DNA from 3 places in the Ectobacillus soli genome. Region 3 is predicted to be linked to each of the others. Evidence: riboswitches for the same ligand, from Rfam matches in the RefSeq annotation. Region 3 holds a riboswitch; each other region holds the start of a gene.
The links. Region 3 has a riboswitch for S-adenosylmethionine ahead of ACAN53_RS12325 (alpha/beta hydrolase). Riboswitches for the same ligand answer to the same signal wherever they lie in the genome.
Positions count from the first base shown of each region.

Region 1 (6,734 bases), on a different contig from region 3:
GATTGGATTACCAAAGGCACCTACCGACTTACAAAATGGATAGGTGCCTTATTTTTATAAGGAAATAAATTCTCGTACAAATGGTTTAATAGTTATGTGAGGATTATCCAAAGTGAAAGGACGGATTATATATGACTAAAACGAATTTTCAAACCATGGTTCCTCATTTGCAAAATAAACTAGTGGAAATCCGACGACATTTACATGAATACCCTGAACTATCGCGGCAAGAATTTCAAACGTCAGTATACATTAGAGAACTACTAGAAGATGCAGATATATCTATATTGCCATCTTCGCTCGAGACAGGTGTTATAGCAGAAATCAAGGGAAACGGACCAGTTATTGCTCTTCGTGCAGATATTGATGCATTGCCGATTACTGAAGAAACAAATCTCCCTTACGCTTCAAAAAACCTTGGTAAAATGCACGCCTGCGGTCATGATTTTCATACCGCTTCCATCCTAGGTGCTGCTTATTTATTAAAGCAGAAAGAAACGCATCTTAAAGGTACCGTACGATTCATCTTCCAAGCTGCAGAAGAAAATAGCAGTGGGGCTAAAGATGTCATAAAGGCAGGACTACTAAACGATGTAACTGCTATTTTTGGTTTGCATAACAAGCCAGATCTCTCTGTAGGTACAATTGGGATTACAGAAGGACCGCTAATGGCCAGTGTAGACCGATTTGAAATTCAAATTGATGGAAAAGGAACTCATGCAGCTGCTCCGCATAGAGGAATCGATCCAATTGTGACAGCATCTCACATCATTTTAGCTTTGCAATCCATCGTCAGTCGAAGTATAAATCCCCTTCATAGTGCAGTAATAAGTGTAACAAACCTCCATGCAAGAAACACATGGAATGTAATTCCCGGAACTGTTACATTAGAAGGTACTGTTCGAACCTTTCAAGACGATGTACGCAACACCATTCCTGAGAAAATTCGTCAAATTATACAGGGAGTTGCATCTGCCTTGGGAGGGATAGCATCATTACATTGGTATCCAGGACCGCCGTCTATTCAAAATGATTCTCTACTTACGGAATTATGCCAAAATGCAGCAACTTTAAATGGACTTTCTATTGTAGATCCGCAGCCCTCAATGGCAGGAGAAGACTTTGCCTACTACCAAAGGGAGGTTCCAGGCTTTTTCGTTTTTATGGGGACGTCTGGTACCGAAGAATGGCATCATCCCTCTTTCACTTTAGATGAACGTGCTCTATCTATCACTGCCCATTATTTCGCAACTTTAGCAGAAAAAGCGCTACTGGGATTAAGCAAAAGTAACGATTTTCACTCATCATGAAACAGGATAGAATTTGATTTATAAAATCCGACATACAAAAAAACAAAACACTTCACAAATCATAAAAAAAGATGTAAAATTCATATATTCCCTATATGAAAGGTATGAATAAAATGTCACAAACAGTTCGGTCTATTCCTCGTCCTCTAGTTAGAACGAATCAATGGTTTATCGTAATAAGCGTAGTAGCGACATGGATTTCTGGTGAAGCATGGTTGCTGGCATTCCCGTTAGTTGCAGGTCTTATGGGTCTATTCTTTCAGTTTAATCCGGTAATGCGTTTGGCAAAATTATTTTTAAGAAAAAAACCGTCCGAATATGCTCTTGAAGATTGGGATCAACAACAATTCAATCAAATTATTGCAATTGCATGCTTAGCTGGTGGACTAATTAGTTATCTTGCAAACTGGACGCTTGTAGCATATATCTTTACAATAATGGTTGCTATTGCTGCATTTGTAGCAATTCTTGGTTTTTGTATTGGTTGCTTTATTCGATATCAATGGTTACAATACCGTTATCGGAAATCTATAAAACAATCTTAATAAAATAATCCCTTCTATATATGGAGGGATTATTTTATTTCCAGCCTTTTGTTCGTGTAAATAACATTAAGTTAGATGCATTACATAGTGAACCTCACCCACCAAATGTTACTGCACTTGGAAGGTGCTTCTCTTATCTTAGATACGATCTAAACCTCGCTGTGAGTCAACGCTGTTGGCTCTAATGCCAAGTAAAGACTAATGAGTGAAGATAAGGTCTGATTTGTTCTTTTTGCCAATTCAGGAACTTTTGCCTGAACGGACAACCTCTCCATTTCTGAAAAGGGTTTAAGGAGTTCTCGAATAAAGTATCTTGCTCCAATGTTGTAAGAAGCAGATAGGTCAGCATGATACACTTTGCCTGTTGTAAAAGTAGCCATATCCTTCTTCGGGTTACGGGTGACAAATCCACTTCCATCAAAAGCCAAAGCACTTGTATTGCGGGCGACAATATGGGAAATACGGAGACCAACATAGTGTGCCATTTCAGTTACCTTGTTTTGGATAGCAGTTTTGCGCCAGTAACGTAATGTAAATCGTAAACGCTTGGCTCCATAGAATCCCTTCGGGATTCTCATTTTTTTAAGGTACTCCAACACAATAACATCAGCGTTATGCTCTTTGGCAAATTGAATGATTTGGTGACAAGTATCGTTGATGATATAAGATTGAGATGAATGGAGAAGCCGACCATATCCATTTATCATTTGATGCTCCCCCTCAAATCCAATTATCTAAAATGATTAATAGCTATAAAACCGGCACTTCACGTTTAATCCGTAAGGAGTTTGCTGAACACTTGCAGAAATTTTACTGGAAACCTTATTTTTGGAGTCAAAGTTACATGGTGTTATCGACAGGCGGGGCAACCATTGATGTCATAAAGAAATACATCGAGGACAAGGAAAAAAAGAAAAGAGTTGATAAGAGGGCGACTAAACCCCACCAAATCGGAGATTTGGAAGGGGAATGCATCGCCTATTTTTGTTCAAAGAACAATCTATTCAGTTGTCTTTATCGCTAAAAGAATACCAGTACCCCAATCTACTTCTGTTATGACTAAATCACTTCTTTCACGTAACTTATGTATGAGCTTTGGTGCTTTCACACGGTACTCCTCGGGCACGCTCATATCAGGAAGTAAATCATGAATGACGTAAAATCCACCTACATTTAAATGATCTAACGTCTTATCCAAAAGTTCAAATTTTCCTGGCCATGTATCTGCAAAAATAAAATCAAACGTCTCCTCCATATTTCGAATAAAGACAGCTGCATCTTCACAACGAAATGTAACGCGTTTATCGTCTCCTAAATACGTGTGTGCTATTTTTTGAAGCGCAGGATCAATATCCACTGAAATAAGTGTACTCTCTTGGTCCATTCCGTCAACAATCCAAGCTGCAGATGCACCAGCTCCTGTCCCAAGCTCTAAAAATGTTCCGTGTGCTTTTGATGCTGCTAGCCCTTTTAATAAAAATCCTGTTTTCGTATCACATGACTGATGAAATCCTAGTAATTTCGAATGTGCTACAATTTTACCGTAAATATCTGGTGACTTCATCAACGTCTCTTTTTCCATATTGAACAACTCCCTCCTATTAATCTGTTATAGGTATACGAATGACATGTAAAAAATAAAAAGTGGCCTCTTTTATAAGAGGCCACGAGCTAACATTTTCGACCTCTTATCTTTCAGAGCAAACAAAAGTTACTCTGTTGGAATTAGCACCTTCCTATACGTACTAGGGGTTGCTGAGGTTTCGCAGGGCCTATCCCTCCACCTCTCTAGATAAGAATTTCATATTCAATATTTGAAAATTGTATGTACGATACACTTTCTATCGATTTGCTCTTAATAATATACCTATTCAACATATTCGTCAATTAAAGCCCCCTATTATACAAGTATATTTATTATTCATTCTTGCTTGATATATCCGGTAAAATATTGAAAACAGTTGACGCTTCCTAACTGATTCCTTCATAATACGGGTATTGATTAGAAATCATGTTATCTTCCTTATATAATACAAATATAGTATGGAGATGATACATATGCCATGGCAAGACATGGTAATTCGGCTCTTTATAGCTATACTCACTGGTGCATGTATTGGTACAGAACGTCAGTGGCGACACCGTATGGCCGGCATACGTACAAATGCTCTTGTTTCACTGGGAGCATGTTTATTCGTCATTTTATCTGTTTTGACACCAGGAGATAACAGTCAAACTCGAATTGCCGCCCAAGTGGTTAGCGGCATCGGTTTTTTAGGCGCAGGTGTTATTATGCGAGAAGGGTTTACTGTACGTGGATTAAATACAGCTGCTACATTATGGTGTTCTGCGGCCGTAGGAACGTTAGTTGGAGCAGGTTTTATAAAAGTAAGTATTATAGGAGCTATAGGTGTCGTGTTAGCAAATATCCTCCTCCGTCCAGTTGCGTTATTTATGAATAAAAAATCGAAAGCTCTTTCACAAGAAAACCTATTCTATGAAATTACAATATCCTGCTTAGATGAACATGAAGCAAGCATTCGAGAGGCACTGTCTCGGATGATACTATCAGAGGGACTTGCGTTACAAGAAATGTACAGTGAAGAAATCGAAAGCGGAAGCAAAGTATCCGTAAGAGCATTGCTTCATAGTGATAAATCGAAAGCTCTTTTAATAGAACAAATTGTTGGTAAGTTAAGTCTGGAACACGACGTTACTGCAATTGGATGGAAAACTCTTTCTGAACAAGAAGGGGATTAAGAAGTACTGAAATCAGTACTTCTTTACTTCGTTACATTCCTTGTATTCATAACCTACAAAAAACGCAAACCCCTTTGAAATTCGAATTATGAACGTAATCATTACTTCCCGGCAACAACTTGATCCCAAATACCACCATCGCCATAAAGGTCTTTCCCAACTTTACTCCAGCCGCCCAGATAATTAGTATCGAATAATCCTGCAGGTTGTTTGTATGTGTTGGCATTGGCTTTAGCCACGTCTGGATCAACTGAGCGGAACCCGCTTTGGACAAATATCTTTTGTGCATCCGGTGTCCACAGAAATTCCAAAAATGCTTCAGCAACTTTTCGGGTACCGTGCTTATCAACATACTTATCGACAATAGAAGCTGGATTTTCAATTGAGGTCGTATATTGAGGCACGATTTCCTCATACTTATTTCCCTTTTTGATGCGGTCAATCAGTTCATTTTCATAAGTAATGATGACGTCGCCAACTCCTTTATCAAATGTAGACATTGATTCCTCGCCACTTTTATCCAGTGATTTTACATTTTTATATACTTTACTAAGTAATACCTTGGCCTCAGCAGGATCTTGTTTCCCTGTTTTTTCTTCCGATATTTTTAACCCTGCTCCATAAATGGCATTTACATCCCATTTGGCGCCACCAGAAGTTTTCGGGTTAGGAACTAAAACTTGAACGCCTGGATTCGTTAAGTCCGACCAATCCTTAATGCCCTTTGGATTCCCCTCACGTACTCCGAATGCTGCGATTGACTTGGTAATAATGCCACTATGTGGTGCACTTTTCCAATCGTGAGTAATCAATCCTGCCTTTACAATCTTGTCGATATCTCCTTCAAGTGAAAGAGCGGCGATATCTGCCTCAAAGCCATTTGTAATGTTCTGAGCCTGCGCTCCAGATGCTTGATAGGACTCTTTGAATTCCACAGTTTGACCAGTCTTATTCTTCCATTCCTTTTGAAACAAAGGAAATATCGCTTCAAATTCATCCTTGATTGTAGAATAACCACCGATAGTTAATGTGACGGTACCGTTGTCTTTAGAAGCCGATGTGCCGGCTGTTTCAGAACTATTTGTTTTACTAGAAGAAGAGCAACCGGAAAGCACCACTGCTACAAGTAAAATAAGTATTGTGAAAAATGAATAAATCTGTTTCTTTGTCATACATTTCATCTCCTTATAAATAAATGATTGCTTATATGAAAACAGGCATTGGATCAATTTTGGATCGATTTTCCAACACACGGGTTTCTATAGGTGTAAACACTGAGAGCTGATGAATTAAAATATTAATCTTGTCTCCTGGCTGGAACACCTTTTGATTGATTGCTTGGAAGGCAAATAACCTAGTGTCATTTGCAAGCTTGATTTCCAGATACCAGGAATCACCGCGAAAGTGCACATGCGTGACAGTGCCTGCCTCCATGGCACTAGCAAGATACGATGTGTTTTCCGGGAGGACCTCAATCGCTTCCGGACGAATCAGTACTTGAACACCTGATTTCCATTGATCACCATTCTGATAGTCTAACAATTCTTGAAAACCTTGAAGTAATATTGGAACATCAAGCTTATTTGATTCGCCGATAAAAGATGCGACGAATGCCGAAGCCGGCTTATTGTATATTTCCCAAGGTGTGCCCTGCTGCTCAATTGTTCCTTTTTGGACGATAATAATTTGATCCGCAACCTCGATTGCTTCGTCTTGATCATGTGTCACAAAAATCGTAGTGATACCGAATTCACTAATCAAATTACGTAGCCACAGACGTAGCTCCTTACGAATTTTCGCGTCTATTGCGGCAAACGGTTCGTCGAGTAGTAGCAGTTTTGGTTCTGGTGCAAGCGCACGTGCAAAGGCAACACGTTGTCGTTGCCCGCCTGAAAGTTGGTCCGGGTATTTGTTTTCGGTACCTTCCAGTCCCATCAGTTTGAGAAGATAGAAAATGCGTTCCTTAATTACACTACCTCTCTGCTTTTTTACCTTCAGCCCATACGCTATATTTTCAAAGACTGTCATATGCTTGAACAAGGCGTAGTTTTGAAAGACAAATCCAATCCCGCGTTCTTGTACGGATAATGAATTGGCTAGCTTGCCATTAAAAAAGATT
Region 1 covers NZ_JBGJZM010000001.1:964,127-970,860, reverse strand. The annotation lists gene ACAN53_RS05080 (M20 peptidase aminoacylase family protein) at 132-1,310, shown strand; gene ACAN53_RS05075 (DUF4395 domain-containing protein) at 1,424-1,855, shown strand; gene ACAN53_RS05070 (hypothetical protein) at 2,005-2,562, opposite strand; gene tnpA (IS200/IS605 family transposase) at 2,529-2,879, shown strand; gene ACAN53_RS05060 (O-methyltransferase) at 2,856-3,437, opposite strand; SAM riboswitch class I at 3,541-3,654, opposite strand; gene ACAN53_RS05055 (MgtC/SapB family protein) at 3,914-4,615, shown strand; gene ACAN53_RS05050 (sulfate ABC transporter substrate-binding protein) at 4,717-5,787, opposite strand; gene ACAN53_RS05045 (sulfate/molybdate ABC transporter ATP-binding protein) at 5,819-6,734, opposite strand, start outside.
Region 1: another riboswitch for S-adenosylmethionine. It lies ahead of ACAN53_RS05060 (O-methyltransferase); the one in region 3 lies ahead of ACAN53_RS12325 (alpha/beta hydrolase).

Region 2 (6,734 bases), on a different contig from region 3:
GAGTACAATTGCTACTATGTTGCACTCGGCACAGGAAGTACCAAGTTGGGACGTTTCCCCGAGCATTCCCCCTTCCTATATGGACTTATTGGAAAAACATGAAAAAATCATAGCAAAATATCAACACGTACTTGGTCATCGTTCGTTCCTATGTAAAAAATAAAGGAAGTCTCCCTCAGTAATGTTCATAATCTTACTGAAGGGAGTATTATTAATTGTAGTTATGATTGATTAAAAAAAGAATAAGGCTGCAAGTGTAATGCCGACAATAAACCCAAAGGCAAGTTCTAAGCCGAATTCCCCATTGTAATCATAGCCATACCCATCGTATCGGGTATTGTCATAGCCATAATAATCTTCATCACTGTATCTTGGACCGTAGCCAAAACCACCATTGTATGGTCGCTTGCTAACGGGCTCAATCCAAACAGAATTATCTGTAATTTTTGTAATTCTTCCTACATGGTAGGAACCCTCTATATCGCGAATGTGTACAATTTTGCCATTGTATTGATGGCAAAGATGATAACAATCTTGCTTATTCATCTTTTTTCCTCCTCTCTTTTGAGCTACCATATAGTATATGGACTTGCTATAATAATGTTTGTATATCTAACTATGTACGTATCTCCTTTTTTAAAAGGACCATTATTTCCAGTGAAAGGAGGATTTCAATGTATTCGAAGAAGTCTTTTTTAGCAATCATTCTTATTTGTTTTCTAAGTATATTAGTAAGCGGATGTGCATCTGGACAAGCACATATTACGGTTCATGAAAATGGAAGTGCTGATGCTGATTTAACATTTGGACTAGAGCAACAAGTCAAAGCATATATTGGAACTTACAATCCATTTACGACGCTAGAAGATGAATTACACAATAATGGGTTTGTAATCAAGCCATTTGAAAGCCAAAGTGAGTTTGGTTTTCAGGCATCGAAGCATTTGGAGAGTATTGGACTTGAACCAAAACAATCTGGTGTTGCCCATGCTGCGTCTAAAGCAACACTTGAAAATAATGAATTTATTTCGTTTCATACAGAGCAAGTGGATAAGTATTTTTATTCGGTGTATTACGTTACGGGTAAGCTGAACATTTCAAGCTATTATAATAATTTATTACAAACAATAAACAAGCAATTTAAGGCTGCTCAGTCTGCCCCATCATTTGTAGCAAGTCAAATCAGACAAAACCTTGATTTGCGTGTGAAAGTATCTCTCCCTGTCAAAGCAATTACTTCAAATGCGAATGATGTATCTTTTGATGGGAAGGATTTGGAATGGCAAATTGATCCTACTAGTGAAAATACAGTGACAATGGCGATTACTGTACCTAATGTTCAGCATATTGTAACGGCAGCTAGTATTGTTCTCGTTTTCTTAATTGCCCTTATCCTATTTATAAAACGAAGAACAGGGACGAAAAACCAAATTTCATGATGCAAGAGATAATGTGTTTAAAGTGCGCTCTTTCGGTCACTTATGCTATGCTTATTTGTGCATACACAATTGAAATGAGGGGAAACAAATGCTAAACCAAACGGCTATACCGCTTCGAACACTCGGAAAAACAGAATTGGAGATTTCCGCACTTGGTCTTGGATGTTGGCAATTTAGTAAAGGGAGCGGTATGGTAGGTCGGTTTTGGCCAGTTTTATCGCAGGACGACATTCGTAACATTGTCAAGACTAGTTTGCAAGGTGGAATCAATTGGTTTGATACCGCTGAAGTATATGGAAAAGGGCAGTCAGAGGAAGCATTAGCAGAAGCTTTGGTAATGCTTGGTGAAGAAGCAAAGGATGCTCTAGTTGCAACGAAGTGGTGGCCACTATTTCGATCTGCTAGTAGTATTACTGCTACAATCGATAATCGAATACATGCTTTAAAAGGCCGCACAATAGACTTGTATCAAATTCATCAACCCTATGCACTTTCAAATGTTCGCTCACAGTTAATTGCAATGGCTTCGCTCATAAAGGAAGGAAAAATCCGTTATGCAGGCGTAAGTAATTTTAATGAATCAAAAATGAGGGAAGCTCATACGGTTTTGCAGGAGTTCGGATACCCACTTGCCTCTAATCAGGTGAAGTATAGCTTACTTGATCGTCGCATTGAGAAAAACGGTATTATGGATGCTGCTAAAGAGCTAGGCATTACGATTATTGCGTATTCTCCACTTGAACAAGGAATATTATCGGGCAAGTTTCATAAAAATCCAGAACTTGTGAAAAAAATTACAGGACCTCGGAAATATTTATCCTATTTCAAACCTACAGGTCTTGCAAAAACAAAGCCACTCATTGATCTTCTAGATAAACTAGCTTTAGAATATAACGTAACAACCAGTCAAATTGCATTAAATTGGTTAATTCATTTTCACGGAGACACAGTGGTGGCGATTCCAGGAGCATCGAAGATTCGACATGCAGAGGAAAATATCGGGACGCTTGGATTCAAATTATCGGAACAGCATCTTAATGAGATAGATAGGATGTCAAAGCAGGTAACTGCCAATTAAAATCGGAATACGATTTAACGAAAGGCACCTACAAGGTGTTCTTTTTTTTATGCATATGATAAAATTCAGTAAAATCCGATAAAATTAATGGGTAAAAACTATTGACTTTCTTTTACAAAATTATTAGAATAAAGACACTCTACAAAATATAATAAATTTTCCGAATTCTTATCAAGAGAGGTGGAGGGACTGGCCCTATGATACCTCGGCAGCGGATTCTCTTTGAATACTGTGCTAATTCCAGCAAGCAAAAGTGCTTGGAAGATAAGAAGAGTTTATAAATGTTTTCATATTTTTGTTAACATTTCAACCTCTTTCTATTTTCTAGAAAGAGGTTTTTTATTTGTAGTAGGGGATTACTTCATGTAAAGAAGAGTTGAATTATTACATGTACATAAGCTTAAAAAAGCATGGATTACATCAACCTACCATAACCCTACTGCATATGAACTATGGAAAATAAAAACGAGTTAGAAGTATTATGAGGTTCACTCATGAAAGGAAAAGGGGATTAAACATGAAAAAACTATTATTCGTACTAGCTAGCATTCTACTAATTGTAACTGGATGCAGTAACAAAACATCTACTCCTGTAGAAAAAACAATTAAGGTGGGTATTAGTGGATCTGATACACGTGTTTGGGATTTTGTTAAAGAAAAAGCAAAAAAGGAAGGTATTAATATTGAAATCGTTAAGTTTTCAGATTATATCCAACCAAACCTTGCACTTAGCAATGGTGAAGTAGATGTGAATGCTTTTCAAACGGTAGCGTATTTCAATTCCTTTAAGAAAGATCGTAATCTAGATCTAACAGCAATTGGAACGACAGTACTCGCGCCTTTAGGCTTGTATTCTAAAAAAATAAAAAGTGTACAGGATTTGAAGAATGGGGATCAAATTGCAGTGCCGAATGACACAACAAATTTAGGACGTGGACTCATTCTTTTAGAAAAAGCAGGGCTTATAAAATTAAAGCAAGGCTTTGATGGTAAGGGTGGATTAGAAAATATTGTAGAAAACCCTAAAAATTTAAAAATAACTCCTGTGGCTGCAGGTCAAACTCCTCGTGCTATGGATGATGTTGCAGCTTCCATCATAAACAATGGTATTGCAGTTGATGCTGGATTTAACCCGAGCAAAGATCCGATTTTCAGGGAAGATCAAACGGCTAAACCATATATAAACATCATAGCAACGCAAACGAAGCGTAAAGATGATCCAACTTTGAAAAAGCTAGTAGCCATTTATCAAACAGAAGAGGTTGCGAATTTCATTAAAGAAACATATAAAGGGGCTCAAATTCCAACGTCTATTCCTGTAAAGGATATTGAAAACTTGTAAAAAGGGGATGCTGATATGTCTGTAATACAAGCGGAGGAACAGCGTAATAGAATTATTGAAAATATCAATAGAGCAGAAGCAGTATATATTGATACGAGTCATACTATCCACAATAATCCTGAAATTGGAAATCAAGAATATTTTGCTTCCCAAACCTTACTTGCTCTTTTAGAGCAGGCAGGGTTTGAAATCACAAAAGATATTGCAGGACATGAAACAGGTTTTATTGCAAGCAAGCAATCTGGTAAACCAGGTCCTACCCTTGGATATCTTGCTGAATACGATGCACTTCCTGGACTTGGTCATGCTTGCGGACACAATATTATAGGAACAACAAGTGTAGCAGCTGCAATTGCAGTAGCTGAGGTCATCGATGAGACCGGAGGAGAAATTGTTGTTTTTGGTACACCGGCAGAAGAGGGGGGACCAAATGGAAGTGCAAAGGGAAGTTATGTGAGTGCTGGATTATTCAAAGATGTGTCTGCATGTTTAATGATTCATCCTCATAATAAAACGTCGACAACGAGTGAATCGCTTGCAGTTAACCCATTTGATTTTCACTTTTACGGTGTCTCGGCTCACGCAGCTGCATGTCCGGAAAAAGGAATCAATGCATTAGATGCAGTTCTATCTTTATTTAATGGTATAAATGCGCTTCGTCAACAATTATCAGCTGATGTCCGTATTCACGGTATTATTACGAATGGCGGTGATGCACCTAATATTATTCCAGCCTACGCATCCGCACGTTTTTTCATTCGTGCAAACACCCGAGTAGCTTGCGAGAGAGTAACTGAAAAAGTGTTTAATATTGCAAAAGGAGCAGCGCTTGCTACCGGAGCAACCTTAAAAATCGAGCAAACCCAGAACAAAATTGATAATCTATTATTAAATTCTACGTTTGATGAAATTGTTGCTAATGAATTAGAGCAGCTAGGCGAGGTTGTTTTTCGTGATGGGAGAACGGGAATTGGATCTACAGATGCTGGCAATGTAAGTCAAGTAGTTCCTACCATTCATCCGTATATAAAAATAGGAAATGATAATTTAGTTGCTCATACAGATGCGTTTCGTGAGGCTGCTTGTTCCCAGCAAGGAGATCAGGCCTTGATTATAGGGGCAAAGGCGCTAGCCTTAACGGGATATCGATTACTCATTGATCGTGATTTGCTTCAAAAGATCCATGCTGAGTTTGAATTAAAAAAGCAAGCTGAGCAAATAGTACAGTAGGTTAATTGAAGTATTTATTTTTTCTATTCTAGTATTTACTTGCAAACAGAGAGGGGAAATAGTTATGAAATATGGATTTTGGCTTCCGATTTTTGGAGGATGGCTTCGCAATGTAGAGGACGAAAATATGCCGGCGACGTTTGAGTATGCAAAATCAGTAATACAATCTGGTGAAAAATGGGGGTTTGATGTTACTCTTATAGCAGAACTATATTTAAATGACATTAAAGGACCTGATCAGGATTCATTAGAAGCGTGGACAACAGCAGCAGCACTTGCAGCGGTAACCGAACGGATTGAAATTTTAACTGCTATTCGTCCTGGATACCACAACCCAGCAGTTATTGCAAAAATGGCAGCAAACATCGATCAAATATGTAACGGAAGATTTTCACTAAATATTGTGTCTGCATGGTGGGCAGAGGAAGCGCGTCAATACGGCGGTATATTTACAGAACATGATGAACGATATGATCGTACAAAAGAATTTGTAGATATTATAAAGGGACTATGGACAGAGGATACATTTAGTTATAATGGTAAGTATTATACGATTGAAAATGCTAAACTGTCTCCTAAGCCTGTTCAACGACCGTATCCACTCCTTTATGCAGGTGGAGAGAGTGAAAAAGGTAAGAATGTAATTGTAAATGGTACGGATGCATATGTAATGCATGGTGGCACTCCTGAAGAAATTGAAGTGAAAGTGGCTGATATGAAACTACGTCGTAAAAATGCGGGGAAACCACCGTTTGAAACATTTGGTATGGCAGCTTATGTTATTTGCCGTGATACACCAGAAGAAGCACAGGCTGAATTAGATCGTATTACGGATATTAAGGATTCTAGTGGTTATGCAGGTTACGATGATTTCGTAAGCAAATCTCATCTTGAACAACAAGTGAAGCTATATGATTATTCTGTTTCAAATCGTGGTTTGCGTCCGAATTTAATTGGAACCCCAGAGCAAATTGCTGATCAAATCCTAGCATTCGAACGTGTTGGAGTCGATCTTCTCATTCTTCAATTTTCGCCACAATTAGAAGAAATGCAACGTTTTTCAGAGCAAGTAATGCCAATTGTAGAAAAAAAACGAGCACAAGCGATTACATTATAAGGAAAGAAGGAATTGTAGATGGCAAAGATTTATATTATTCATGAAAATGACGAATGGACGATTCATTTAACGAAACGCTTAGATGAATTGAAACTTCCATATGAAGTATTGCATTTAAATGCAGGAACAGTTGATTTATCTGCTGAGCCTCCAGAAGGAATTTATTATAGTCGTATGAGTGCCTCTTCTCATACTCGCGGTCATCGATATGCTCCGGAACTTGCTGGAGCCTATATAGCATGGTTAGAACACCATGGTAGAAAAGTGTTTAATGGTAGTCGCGCTCTTCAATTAGAGGTTAGTAAGGTCGCACAATATTTGGCATTAAATAAAGAAGGTATTCATACACCAAAAACTATTGCGGCAGTAGGTAAGGAACAAATAATAGAAGCTGCAAAGCAGTTTGAAGGACAGCCTTTCATTACGAAACATAATCGTGCGGGTAAAGGTCTTGGTGTACAATTGTTTCAAACAGTTGCTAGTTTGCAAGCATATGTAGAAAGCAGTGCATTTGAAGAACCAGTTGAC
Region 2 covers NZ_JBGJZM010000001.1:998,799-1,005,532, forward strand. The annotation lists gene ACAN53_RS05225 (class I SAM-dependent methyltransferase) at 1-163, shown strand, start outside; gene ACAN53_RS05230 (hypothetical protein) at 232-546, opposite strand; gene ACAN53_RS05235 (hypothetical protein) at 675-1,439, shown strand; gene ACAN53_RS05240 (aldo/keto reductase) at 1,528-2,517, shown strand; SAM riboswitch class I at 2,683-2,788, shown strand; gene ACAN53_RS05245 (MetQ/NlpA family ABC transporter substrate-binding protein) at 3,035-3,859, shown strand; gene ACAN53_RS05250 (M20 family metallopeptidase) at 3,875-5,089, shown strand; gene ACAN53_RS05255 (LLM class flavin-dependent oxidoreductase) at 5,154-6,206, shown strand; partial or broken gene ACAN53_RS05260 (ATP-grasp domain-containing protein) at 6,225-6,734, shown strand, end outside.
Region 2: another riboswitch for S-adenosylmethionine. It lies ahead of ACAN53_RS05245 (MetQ/NlpA family ABC transporter substrate-binding protein); the one in region 3 lies ahead of ACAN53_RS12325 (alpha/beta hydrolase).

Region 3 (6,734 bases):
AAGGAATCCATTGTAGATTTAAAACCATGGCTCGGGTTTGCTCATGATGAACAATCCGAACAAAAAGCAGAGGAACATATACGCGAGGCAGTTATTCGGTATAGGGAGTGTGAGGATTTACGTTTGCTCGTTTTTTTAAAGGATACGGGTGAGCTCGTTGCTTCCTCTGGTCTTCACCGTATTGATTGGAATGTACCGAAGTTTGAAATCGGGTATTGGATTCGTTCATCAAAGAGTGGGCAAGGTTTTATGACGGAGGCGGTAGAAGGAATTACGCAAATGGCCATGCAGGAGCTCGGCGCAAGACGCGTGGAAATTCGCTGCGATTCAAATAATCAGAAAAGCCGGCGCATTCCGGAGCGGCTCGGGTTTACGCTTGAAGGTATATTACGGAATGATGCTGTTACCGCAGACGGAACGAGTCTTCGTGATACATGTATATATGCGAAAATACAATGACAAAGGGAGCAGGCTGGTTTGAGCCTGCTCCCTTTGTCATTTATTTCGATTTTAATTGCTTTTTAATGTATTGTACAACCTTGCGAAGCTCAGTTGCACTTGGACGACCAAATGGGCTTGTTTGTCGTTGTTGATATAATAGTTTGCCGTTTTCATCGACGAGGAAGTAGGCTGGTTCGCCATGAATGCCGTGGTCTTCATACGGTGCATCCTCACCGTGATAAAATACATCGTATGCCTTGAGTGCCTGCAAGCCTTCGTCTGAAAGTAGAGGGAATGTTAGCTTTAAATCATCTGTCATTTTTGCTAGGTTTTCTTGTGTATCCGTTGAAATCGCAATAATTTCTACGTTTCTACTGTCGAAGAAACCTTTGTTTTCTTGCATTTCTGTTAAATCATGCACACAGACCGGACACCAAGAGCCGCGAAAGAAAATAATAAGATGCCAGCTGCTATCAGCCTTTTGCTGTTCTTCAAATGAATATACTTCACCATTTGCTGCTGGGAGTGTAAAGTTTGGTACGATATGGCCTAGTTGAAATATGGACATCATGCTTCCTCCTTGCATTTTATTTATAGATGTATCATCCAACTAGTAGCTTACCATATTTTTCTTTTTGATAGGTGCGTTACGCCTTGCTTGTTATTTTATTTCCGTTTTTTCTCGAGGTTTGCCATCTGCTATATTAATGCCAGCTGCATTTTGATAGAGCGTACTAATAACTGATAAATCTTTTTCACGGAATTCTTCATTATTAAATAGGCTATAGAGCTCATGCGCAAGATTGCCCATAAAAAGCGGAACGCCTTCTTCTTTTCCTAAATCGCGAGCTAGTCCGAGATCCTTGAACATAAGCTTTAAAGCAAATTGCGGATCATATTGATTTTGCATGACGGTTTTTGGTAGCCAGTTTTCTAGGGCATAATTGCCGCCAGTTGATTGTAGAATAATGCTGCGAAGTGTTTCTGCATCTACACCTGCTTTTACTCCTACTGTTAACGCTTCGGACGTGATGGCAGTAATAGCCGCAAACATCATATTGTTACATAGTTTCGCTACCTGGCCCGTTCCAAGTGCACCTGTATAATAGACAAATTTTCCAAGTGTATGTAACACATCTTCACATTCGGAAAAAAGATCCATTTCACCGCCAGCCATAATCGTTAACGTACCATCGGTTGCACGTGCAGGTCCGCCGCTTACCGGTGCATCTAGTACACGAATGTCATATGTACGAAGTTCATCCGCTAATGTCCGAATGCCGCTATGGGATACCGTACTCATATTTAATAGAATGGTAGGACTCTTTACCATACTTGCAATACCAAATTCGCCAAGTAGCATTTCTCGTATTTCAGGAAGATTCGGAAGCATGGAAATCATCATGTCTGCGTTTTCTACGAGTTCTTCTTTCGACGAGGCAATGGCAGCACCTACTGCTTCTAAGCGCTGCGCTGGTTCCATGCGACGATGAGGCATAATTGTAACCGAATAGCCTGCCTTAAGCAGTATATTTGCCATCGGTTCGCCCATATTTCCAAGCCCTAAAAATGCAATTCGTTTTAATTCCTTCAATGAAATCCACTCCTAGTATGATTTTTTCTACTGTACCGACTTTTTGATGGCTATTGCAAGAAAATAGCCTAGATTACTTTACAAAGCCTAATGAAATAGGCGGAATGACCATTTTAAAATAAGTATTAATCTATATTATACCTATACTTTTGTTAATATTTATCTATTTATGGGATATAATCTCACAATAAATTTTTATAGTCTATTTTAAAATTATATTTTATAAAATTTTAAGTTTTTTACTTGGATTTTGTAAGGGAAATCGATACGCTGAGCGTAAACAGGGGATGGAGGATTGCTATGCTGCAACGAGAAAGATTACAACGGATTATGGGGATGCTAAAGAGTAAGCCTATGTGAAAAAAAGAGATGATTCAAGCAGGTAACAGATCATTCGAAATTTCAGAAGGTATTTTTACATACAGTAGAAAGTTTACAAAGTATTCATGTCGTCATTACGGACGAAGCACCGCCAGTAGAATTACAGGAACAACTAGAAACATATGATGTAAAACTGATTATAGCAGATGGAACGGAGGAGGAAATGAAATGAATGCAATTAAAGTCGGTCTAATCGGATATGGATTTTCAGGGGCAACCTTTCATGCACCGTTTTTACGTGTGTTAGATGAATTTGAGCTAGTAGCTATCATGTCGAGTGATGCTATGCGGGTTCACCGTGATATGGGAAATGTCAGGGTTGTTTCTACAATCGATGAAATTTTGCAAGATGATTCAATTGAGTTGGTTGTCATTACGACGCCGAATAGCCTGCATTATGAAATGGCAAAAGAAAGTATTCTACATGAAAAGCATGTCATTGTAGAAAAGCCAATGGTTATTGAACCAAGTGAGGCAGTTGAATTAATTTCACTTGCAAAGAAGAAAGGTGTAATGCTCAGCGTGTATCAAAATAGACGTTGGGATAATGATTTTCTGACGATAAAAAAATTAATACAAAAGGGTATAGTAGGAGAAATTACGACGTACGAAGCACATTTTGATCGTTTTCGTCCTCATGTGCGTGATCGCTGGAGGGAAAAAATAGGTAAGGGAGCAGGTATGTTATATGATTTAGGCTCACATTTAATTGACCAAGCCTTGCATCTGTTCGGGATGCCACAGTTTGTGATGGCCGATGTGTTCGCCCAGCGAAAAGGCGGGGAGGTCGATGATTATTTTCATATTATAATGGGTTACGAAAACTTACGTGTTGTACTTCATTCCGGATCCATTGTAATGGGACAAGGACCAAAATTTCTCATACATGGTAGTAAAGGAAGTTATATAAAGTATGGGCTCGATATACAGGAAAGTAAGTTAAGAGCTGGAGAAAACCCGTTGGGTAAAGATTTTGGTAAAGATGAACCGGATATGTATGGGCGACTGATAACAGAAGAGGACGGGACGATGACGGAGCAACGAATCGCAACGGTGCAAGGCAATTATGCAGCCTATTACCAGGGCATTTATGAGCATATACGCTTTGGAAAATCGAATCCAGTTACGGCAGATGACGGCTTACAGACGATTACAATTATCCATGCAGCTATGCAAAGTAGTCGGGAGCGCCGTACGGTTACGGTTTCTAGGTTATCCTAAGAAGGGATCATCAACTCGTTAGGGATGCGATTACTAAAATCCTGCAAGAGAAAGAATGATCCGTACATACTAGCAACAATGTGACGTTAAATTAGCGGATTTTGCAATGAATTTGTCATGAACTATTCATACAGATTTCATGCAAAGTTCACTGTATTCTGATACAGTGAAAATAGTATCAGAAAATAAGAGAAAAGGTGATACCTGTTATGCAACACATCATTCAAGATCAAATTGCAGAATGGACAAATTTCTTATTTGTATATAAATTTGCGTTAGATGAAATGGATACGAAATTAACGATTTTAAATGAAGAATTTCAATTTGTACATCAGCACAATCCAATCGAACATATTAAATCAAGAATTAAAAGCCCTGAAAGCATTGTAAGTAAGCTAGAACGGAAAGGACTTGCTATTACAGTGGAGAATGCGAAAGGGCATATTCATGATATCGCTGGTTTTCGTGTCACATGCTCCTTTGTTTCCGATATTTATAAAATTTATGATATTGTTCAGGGTCAAGATGATATTAAAGTGTTACGTGTAAAGGATTATATTAAGCATCCAAAGCCAAATGGTTATCAGAGTCTGCATCTTATTGTGGAAGTGCCAGTGTTTCTTTCCACACGAACTGAGCATGTGAAGGTGGAAATTCAAATTCGAACCGTAGCGATGGATTTCTGGGCAAGCCTGGAGCATAAGATTTATTACAAATTTGATCAAACAGTTCCGAAACATTTGACTGACCAATTAAAAGAGACCGCAGAAATGATTCAATATTTGGATGCGAAAATGAAACGGCTTAAAGAGGAAATGGATGAAATAAAAGATAAAGATCGGAAAGATCGGAAAGATTCGTCTAAGAAGAAGGTCAATGAAGGTTCTCTTCTTAGTCTTATGTAAAAAAACGAGCATCGGATTATTCCGATGCTCGTTTTTTAGACAGTGGATGCCTTGTAGGAAGTAGGAAGGCTTAATTTTCCTTCGATAAATTGTGTGCAGTAGTTTACAATCTTATCTTTATCGAAATCCATGGAGGCAACGTGATATGAATTTGTTAAAGGTATGAATTTTTTTTGTGAAGAGCCGATGGCATCATAGACTTGATATGCAGAATGGGCTGGTACGACATGATCTTCTTCTGAATGCAATAGCAAGACGGGACAATGAACCGAGGAGAGTCTTGCTTTCGCAAATGGAATGAGACGAAGGAGCTGCAAAATGGATGAAACGGGAACGGTATCATAGACGATTTCATACACAGAGGAATCTTTCATATCGGGAGCTGATTCGTCAATATATTTAGGCGAATTCGTAGCATCATAGACTTCATAGCACGGAACTGAGAATGCAGCATTAATACTGATAACGCCAGCACATGTATGGGATTGGGCAAGCGTGAGGGCAAGAGTGGCGCCCATGGATTGTCCGACGATATAAATAGACTTACAATGTTTTGCAAGGAATTCATATCCTTCTTCAAGGCTTCGAATCCAGTCCTCATAGTAACATCGCTCCAAATCTTCGTAATGCGTACCGTGTCCTGCTAATCTAACACCTAACACCGTAAATCCTCTTTCCGCAAGCCTTTCGCCAACGTATCGCATACTTTGCGGTGTACCATTAAATCCGTGTGAAACTAAAATACCAATTTCATTGCCTTTAAAGAAAAACGGTTCTGCTCCTGGTAGTATAGAATAGGATTTCTTCAATGTACATGTCTCCTTTTTAGTAAAATAAAAAACCCTTCCTGCATTTGGTTGCAAAAAGAGTGGTACCATTTTATCAACCAAAGCATCTGCTTTGCTGGTAGAAGCACCTTTCCTAGGGGAGGTTGCTGTGAAGTCATCAAGCCAGATCTCTCGTTCACTCTTGATAATATATACAGTTGTATTTTTAATTCCAATCGGTTTAGTTTGTTTTTATTATCCTATCATCTCGTGTCAGTAAAGTCAACATAGGATAAAGGTATATAAAGTAATTTTATCCCGTATTAAGAAGGCTTTTGAACCCCGCGGTGAGAAGTTTCACTTTATGCTCGTGGTATTTTGATTATAAACGCATGGTTGTAATTAAAATTGTAGTCATATGATTCGTCTCATAAAATCATAATAGGTAAAATGAGGTATACTACTAAGTGTAAACCGTATTTATAATAGAGAAATTATGAAAGAGAACGGAATAAAAAGGAGTTCATAGTATGTCCGATCAATTAGATTTAAAAAAGTTTGAGAAGAAAATTTTAATTCGAAATATTGAGTATCGAGATATCGATAGTATTATTGCCATGCAGGCTTCCTGCTTTCCTGGAATGGAGCCATGGACAAGGGCACAATTGGAGAGTCACTTGGAACATTTCCAAGAAGGCCAATTCTGTGCAGAGTTTGAGGGAGAGATTATTGGTTCTTGCTCTAGCCTGCTCATTAACTTTGATGAATATGATGATCGTCACACATGGGATGATATTACAGATAACGGATATATAACGAATCATAATCCGGATGGCTATAACATGTATGGAATTGAGGTTATGGTACATCCTGCCTATCGTCGCATGAAAATCGGGTATCGATTGTATGAAGCACGTAAGGATTTAGCTCGTCGCCTCAATTTAAAAAGCATAATTATTGGGGGACGGATCCCCAATTATCATAAATATTCGGATACATTATCTCCAAGAGAATATGTTGATGAGGTTATTCTGCACAAAATATACGATCCTGTTTTATCGTTTCAAGCATTAAACGGCTTCACGTTAATGCGGATTAACCCAGGATACTTGCCCGATGATAAGGCATCGAAGCGATACGCCACATTAATGGAATGGAATAACGTAGATTATCAGCCGAATACGAAGCGCTATTATAAAACATCGTTTCCCGTGCGGATTTGTGCGGTCCAATATATGATGAAGCAAATTCATTCCTTTGATGAATTTGCAACGCAAGTGGAATACTACACAGGTGTTGCATCTGATGCAGATTCTGATTTTGCCGTATTTCCAGAAATCTTTACGACGCAGTTGATGTCATTTATGCATGAAAAAGCCCCTAGCTTAGCGGTGCAACGAATTACAGAGTATACCGAGAGTTATA
Region 3 covers NZ_JBGJZM010000002.1:91,614-98,347, reverse strand. The annotation lists gene ACAN53_RS12350 (GNAT family N-acetyltransferase) at 1-459, shown strand, start outside; gene ACAN53_RS12345 (peroxiredoxin family protein) at 500-1,009, opposite strand; gene ACAN53_RS12340 (NAD(P)-dependent oxidoreductase) at 1,103-2,035, opposite strand; gene ACAN53_RS12335 (oxidoreductase) at 2,585-3,637, shown strand; gene ACAN53_RS12330 (GTP pyrophosphokinase) at 3,847-4,542, shown strand; gene ACAN53_RS12325 (alpha/beta hydrolase) at 4,578-5,351, opposite strand; SAM riboswitch class I at 5,419-5,521, opposite strand; gene ACAN53_RS12320 (GNAT family N-acetyltransferase) at 5,840-6,734, shown strand, end outside.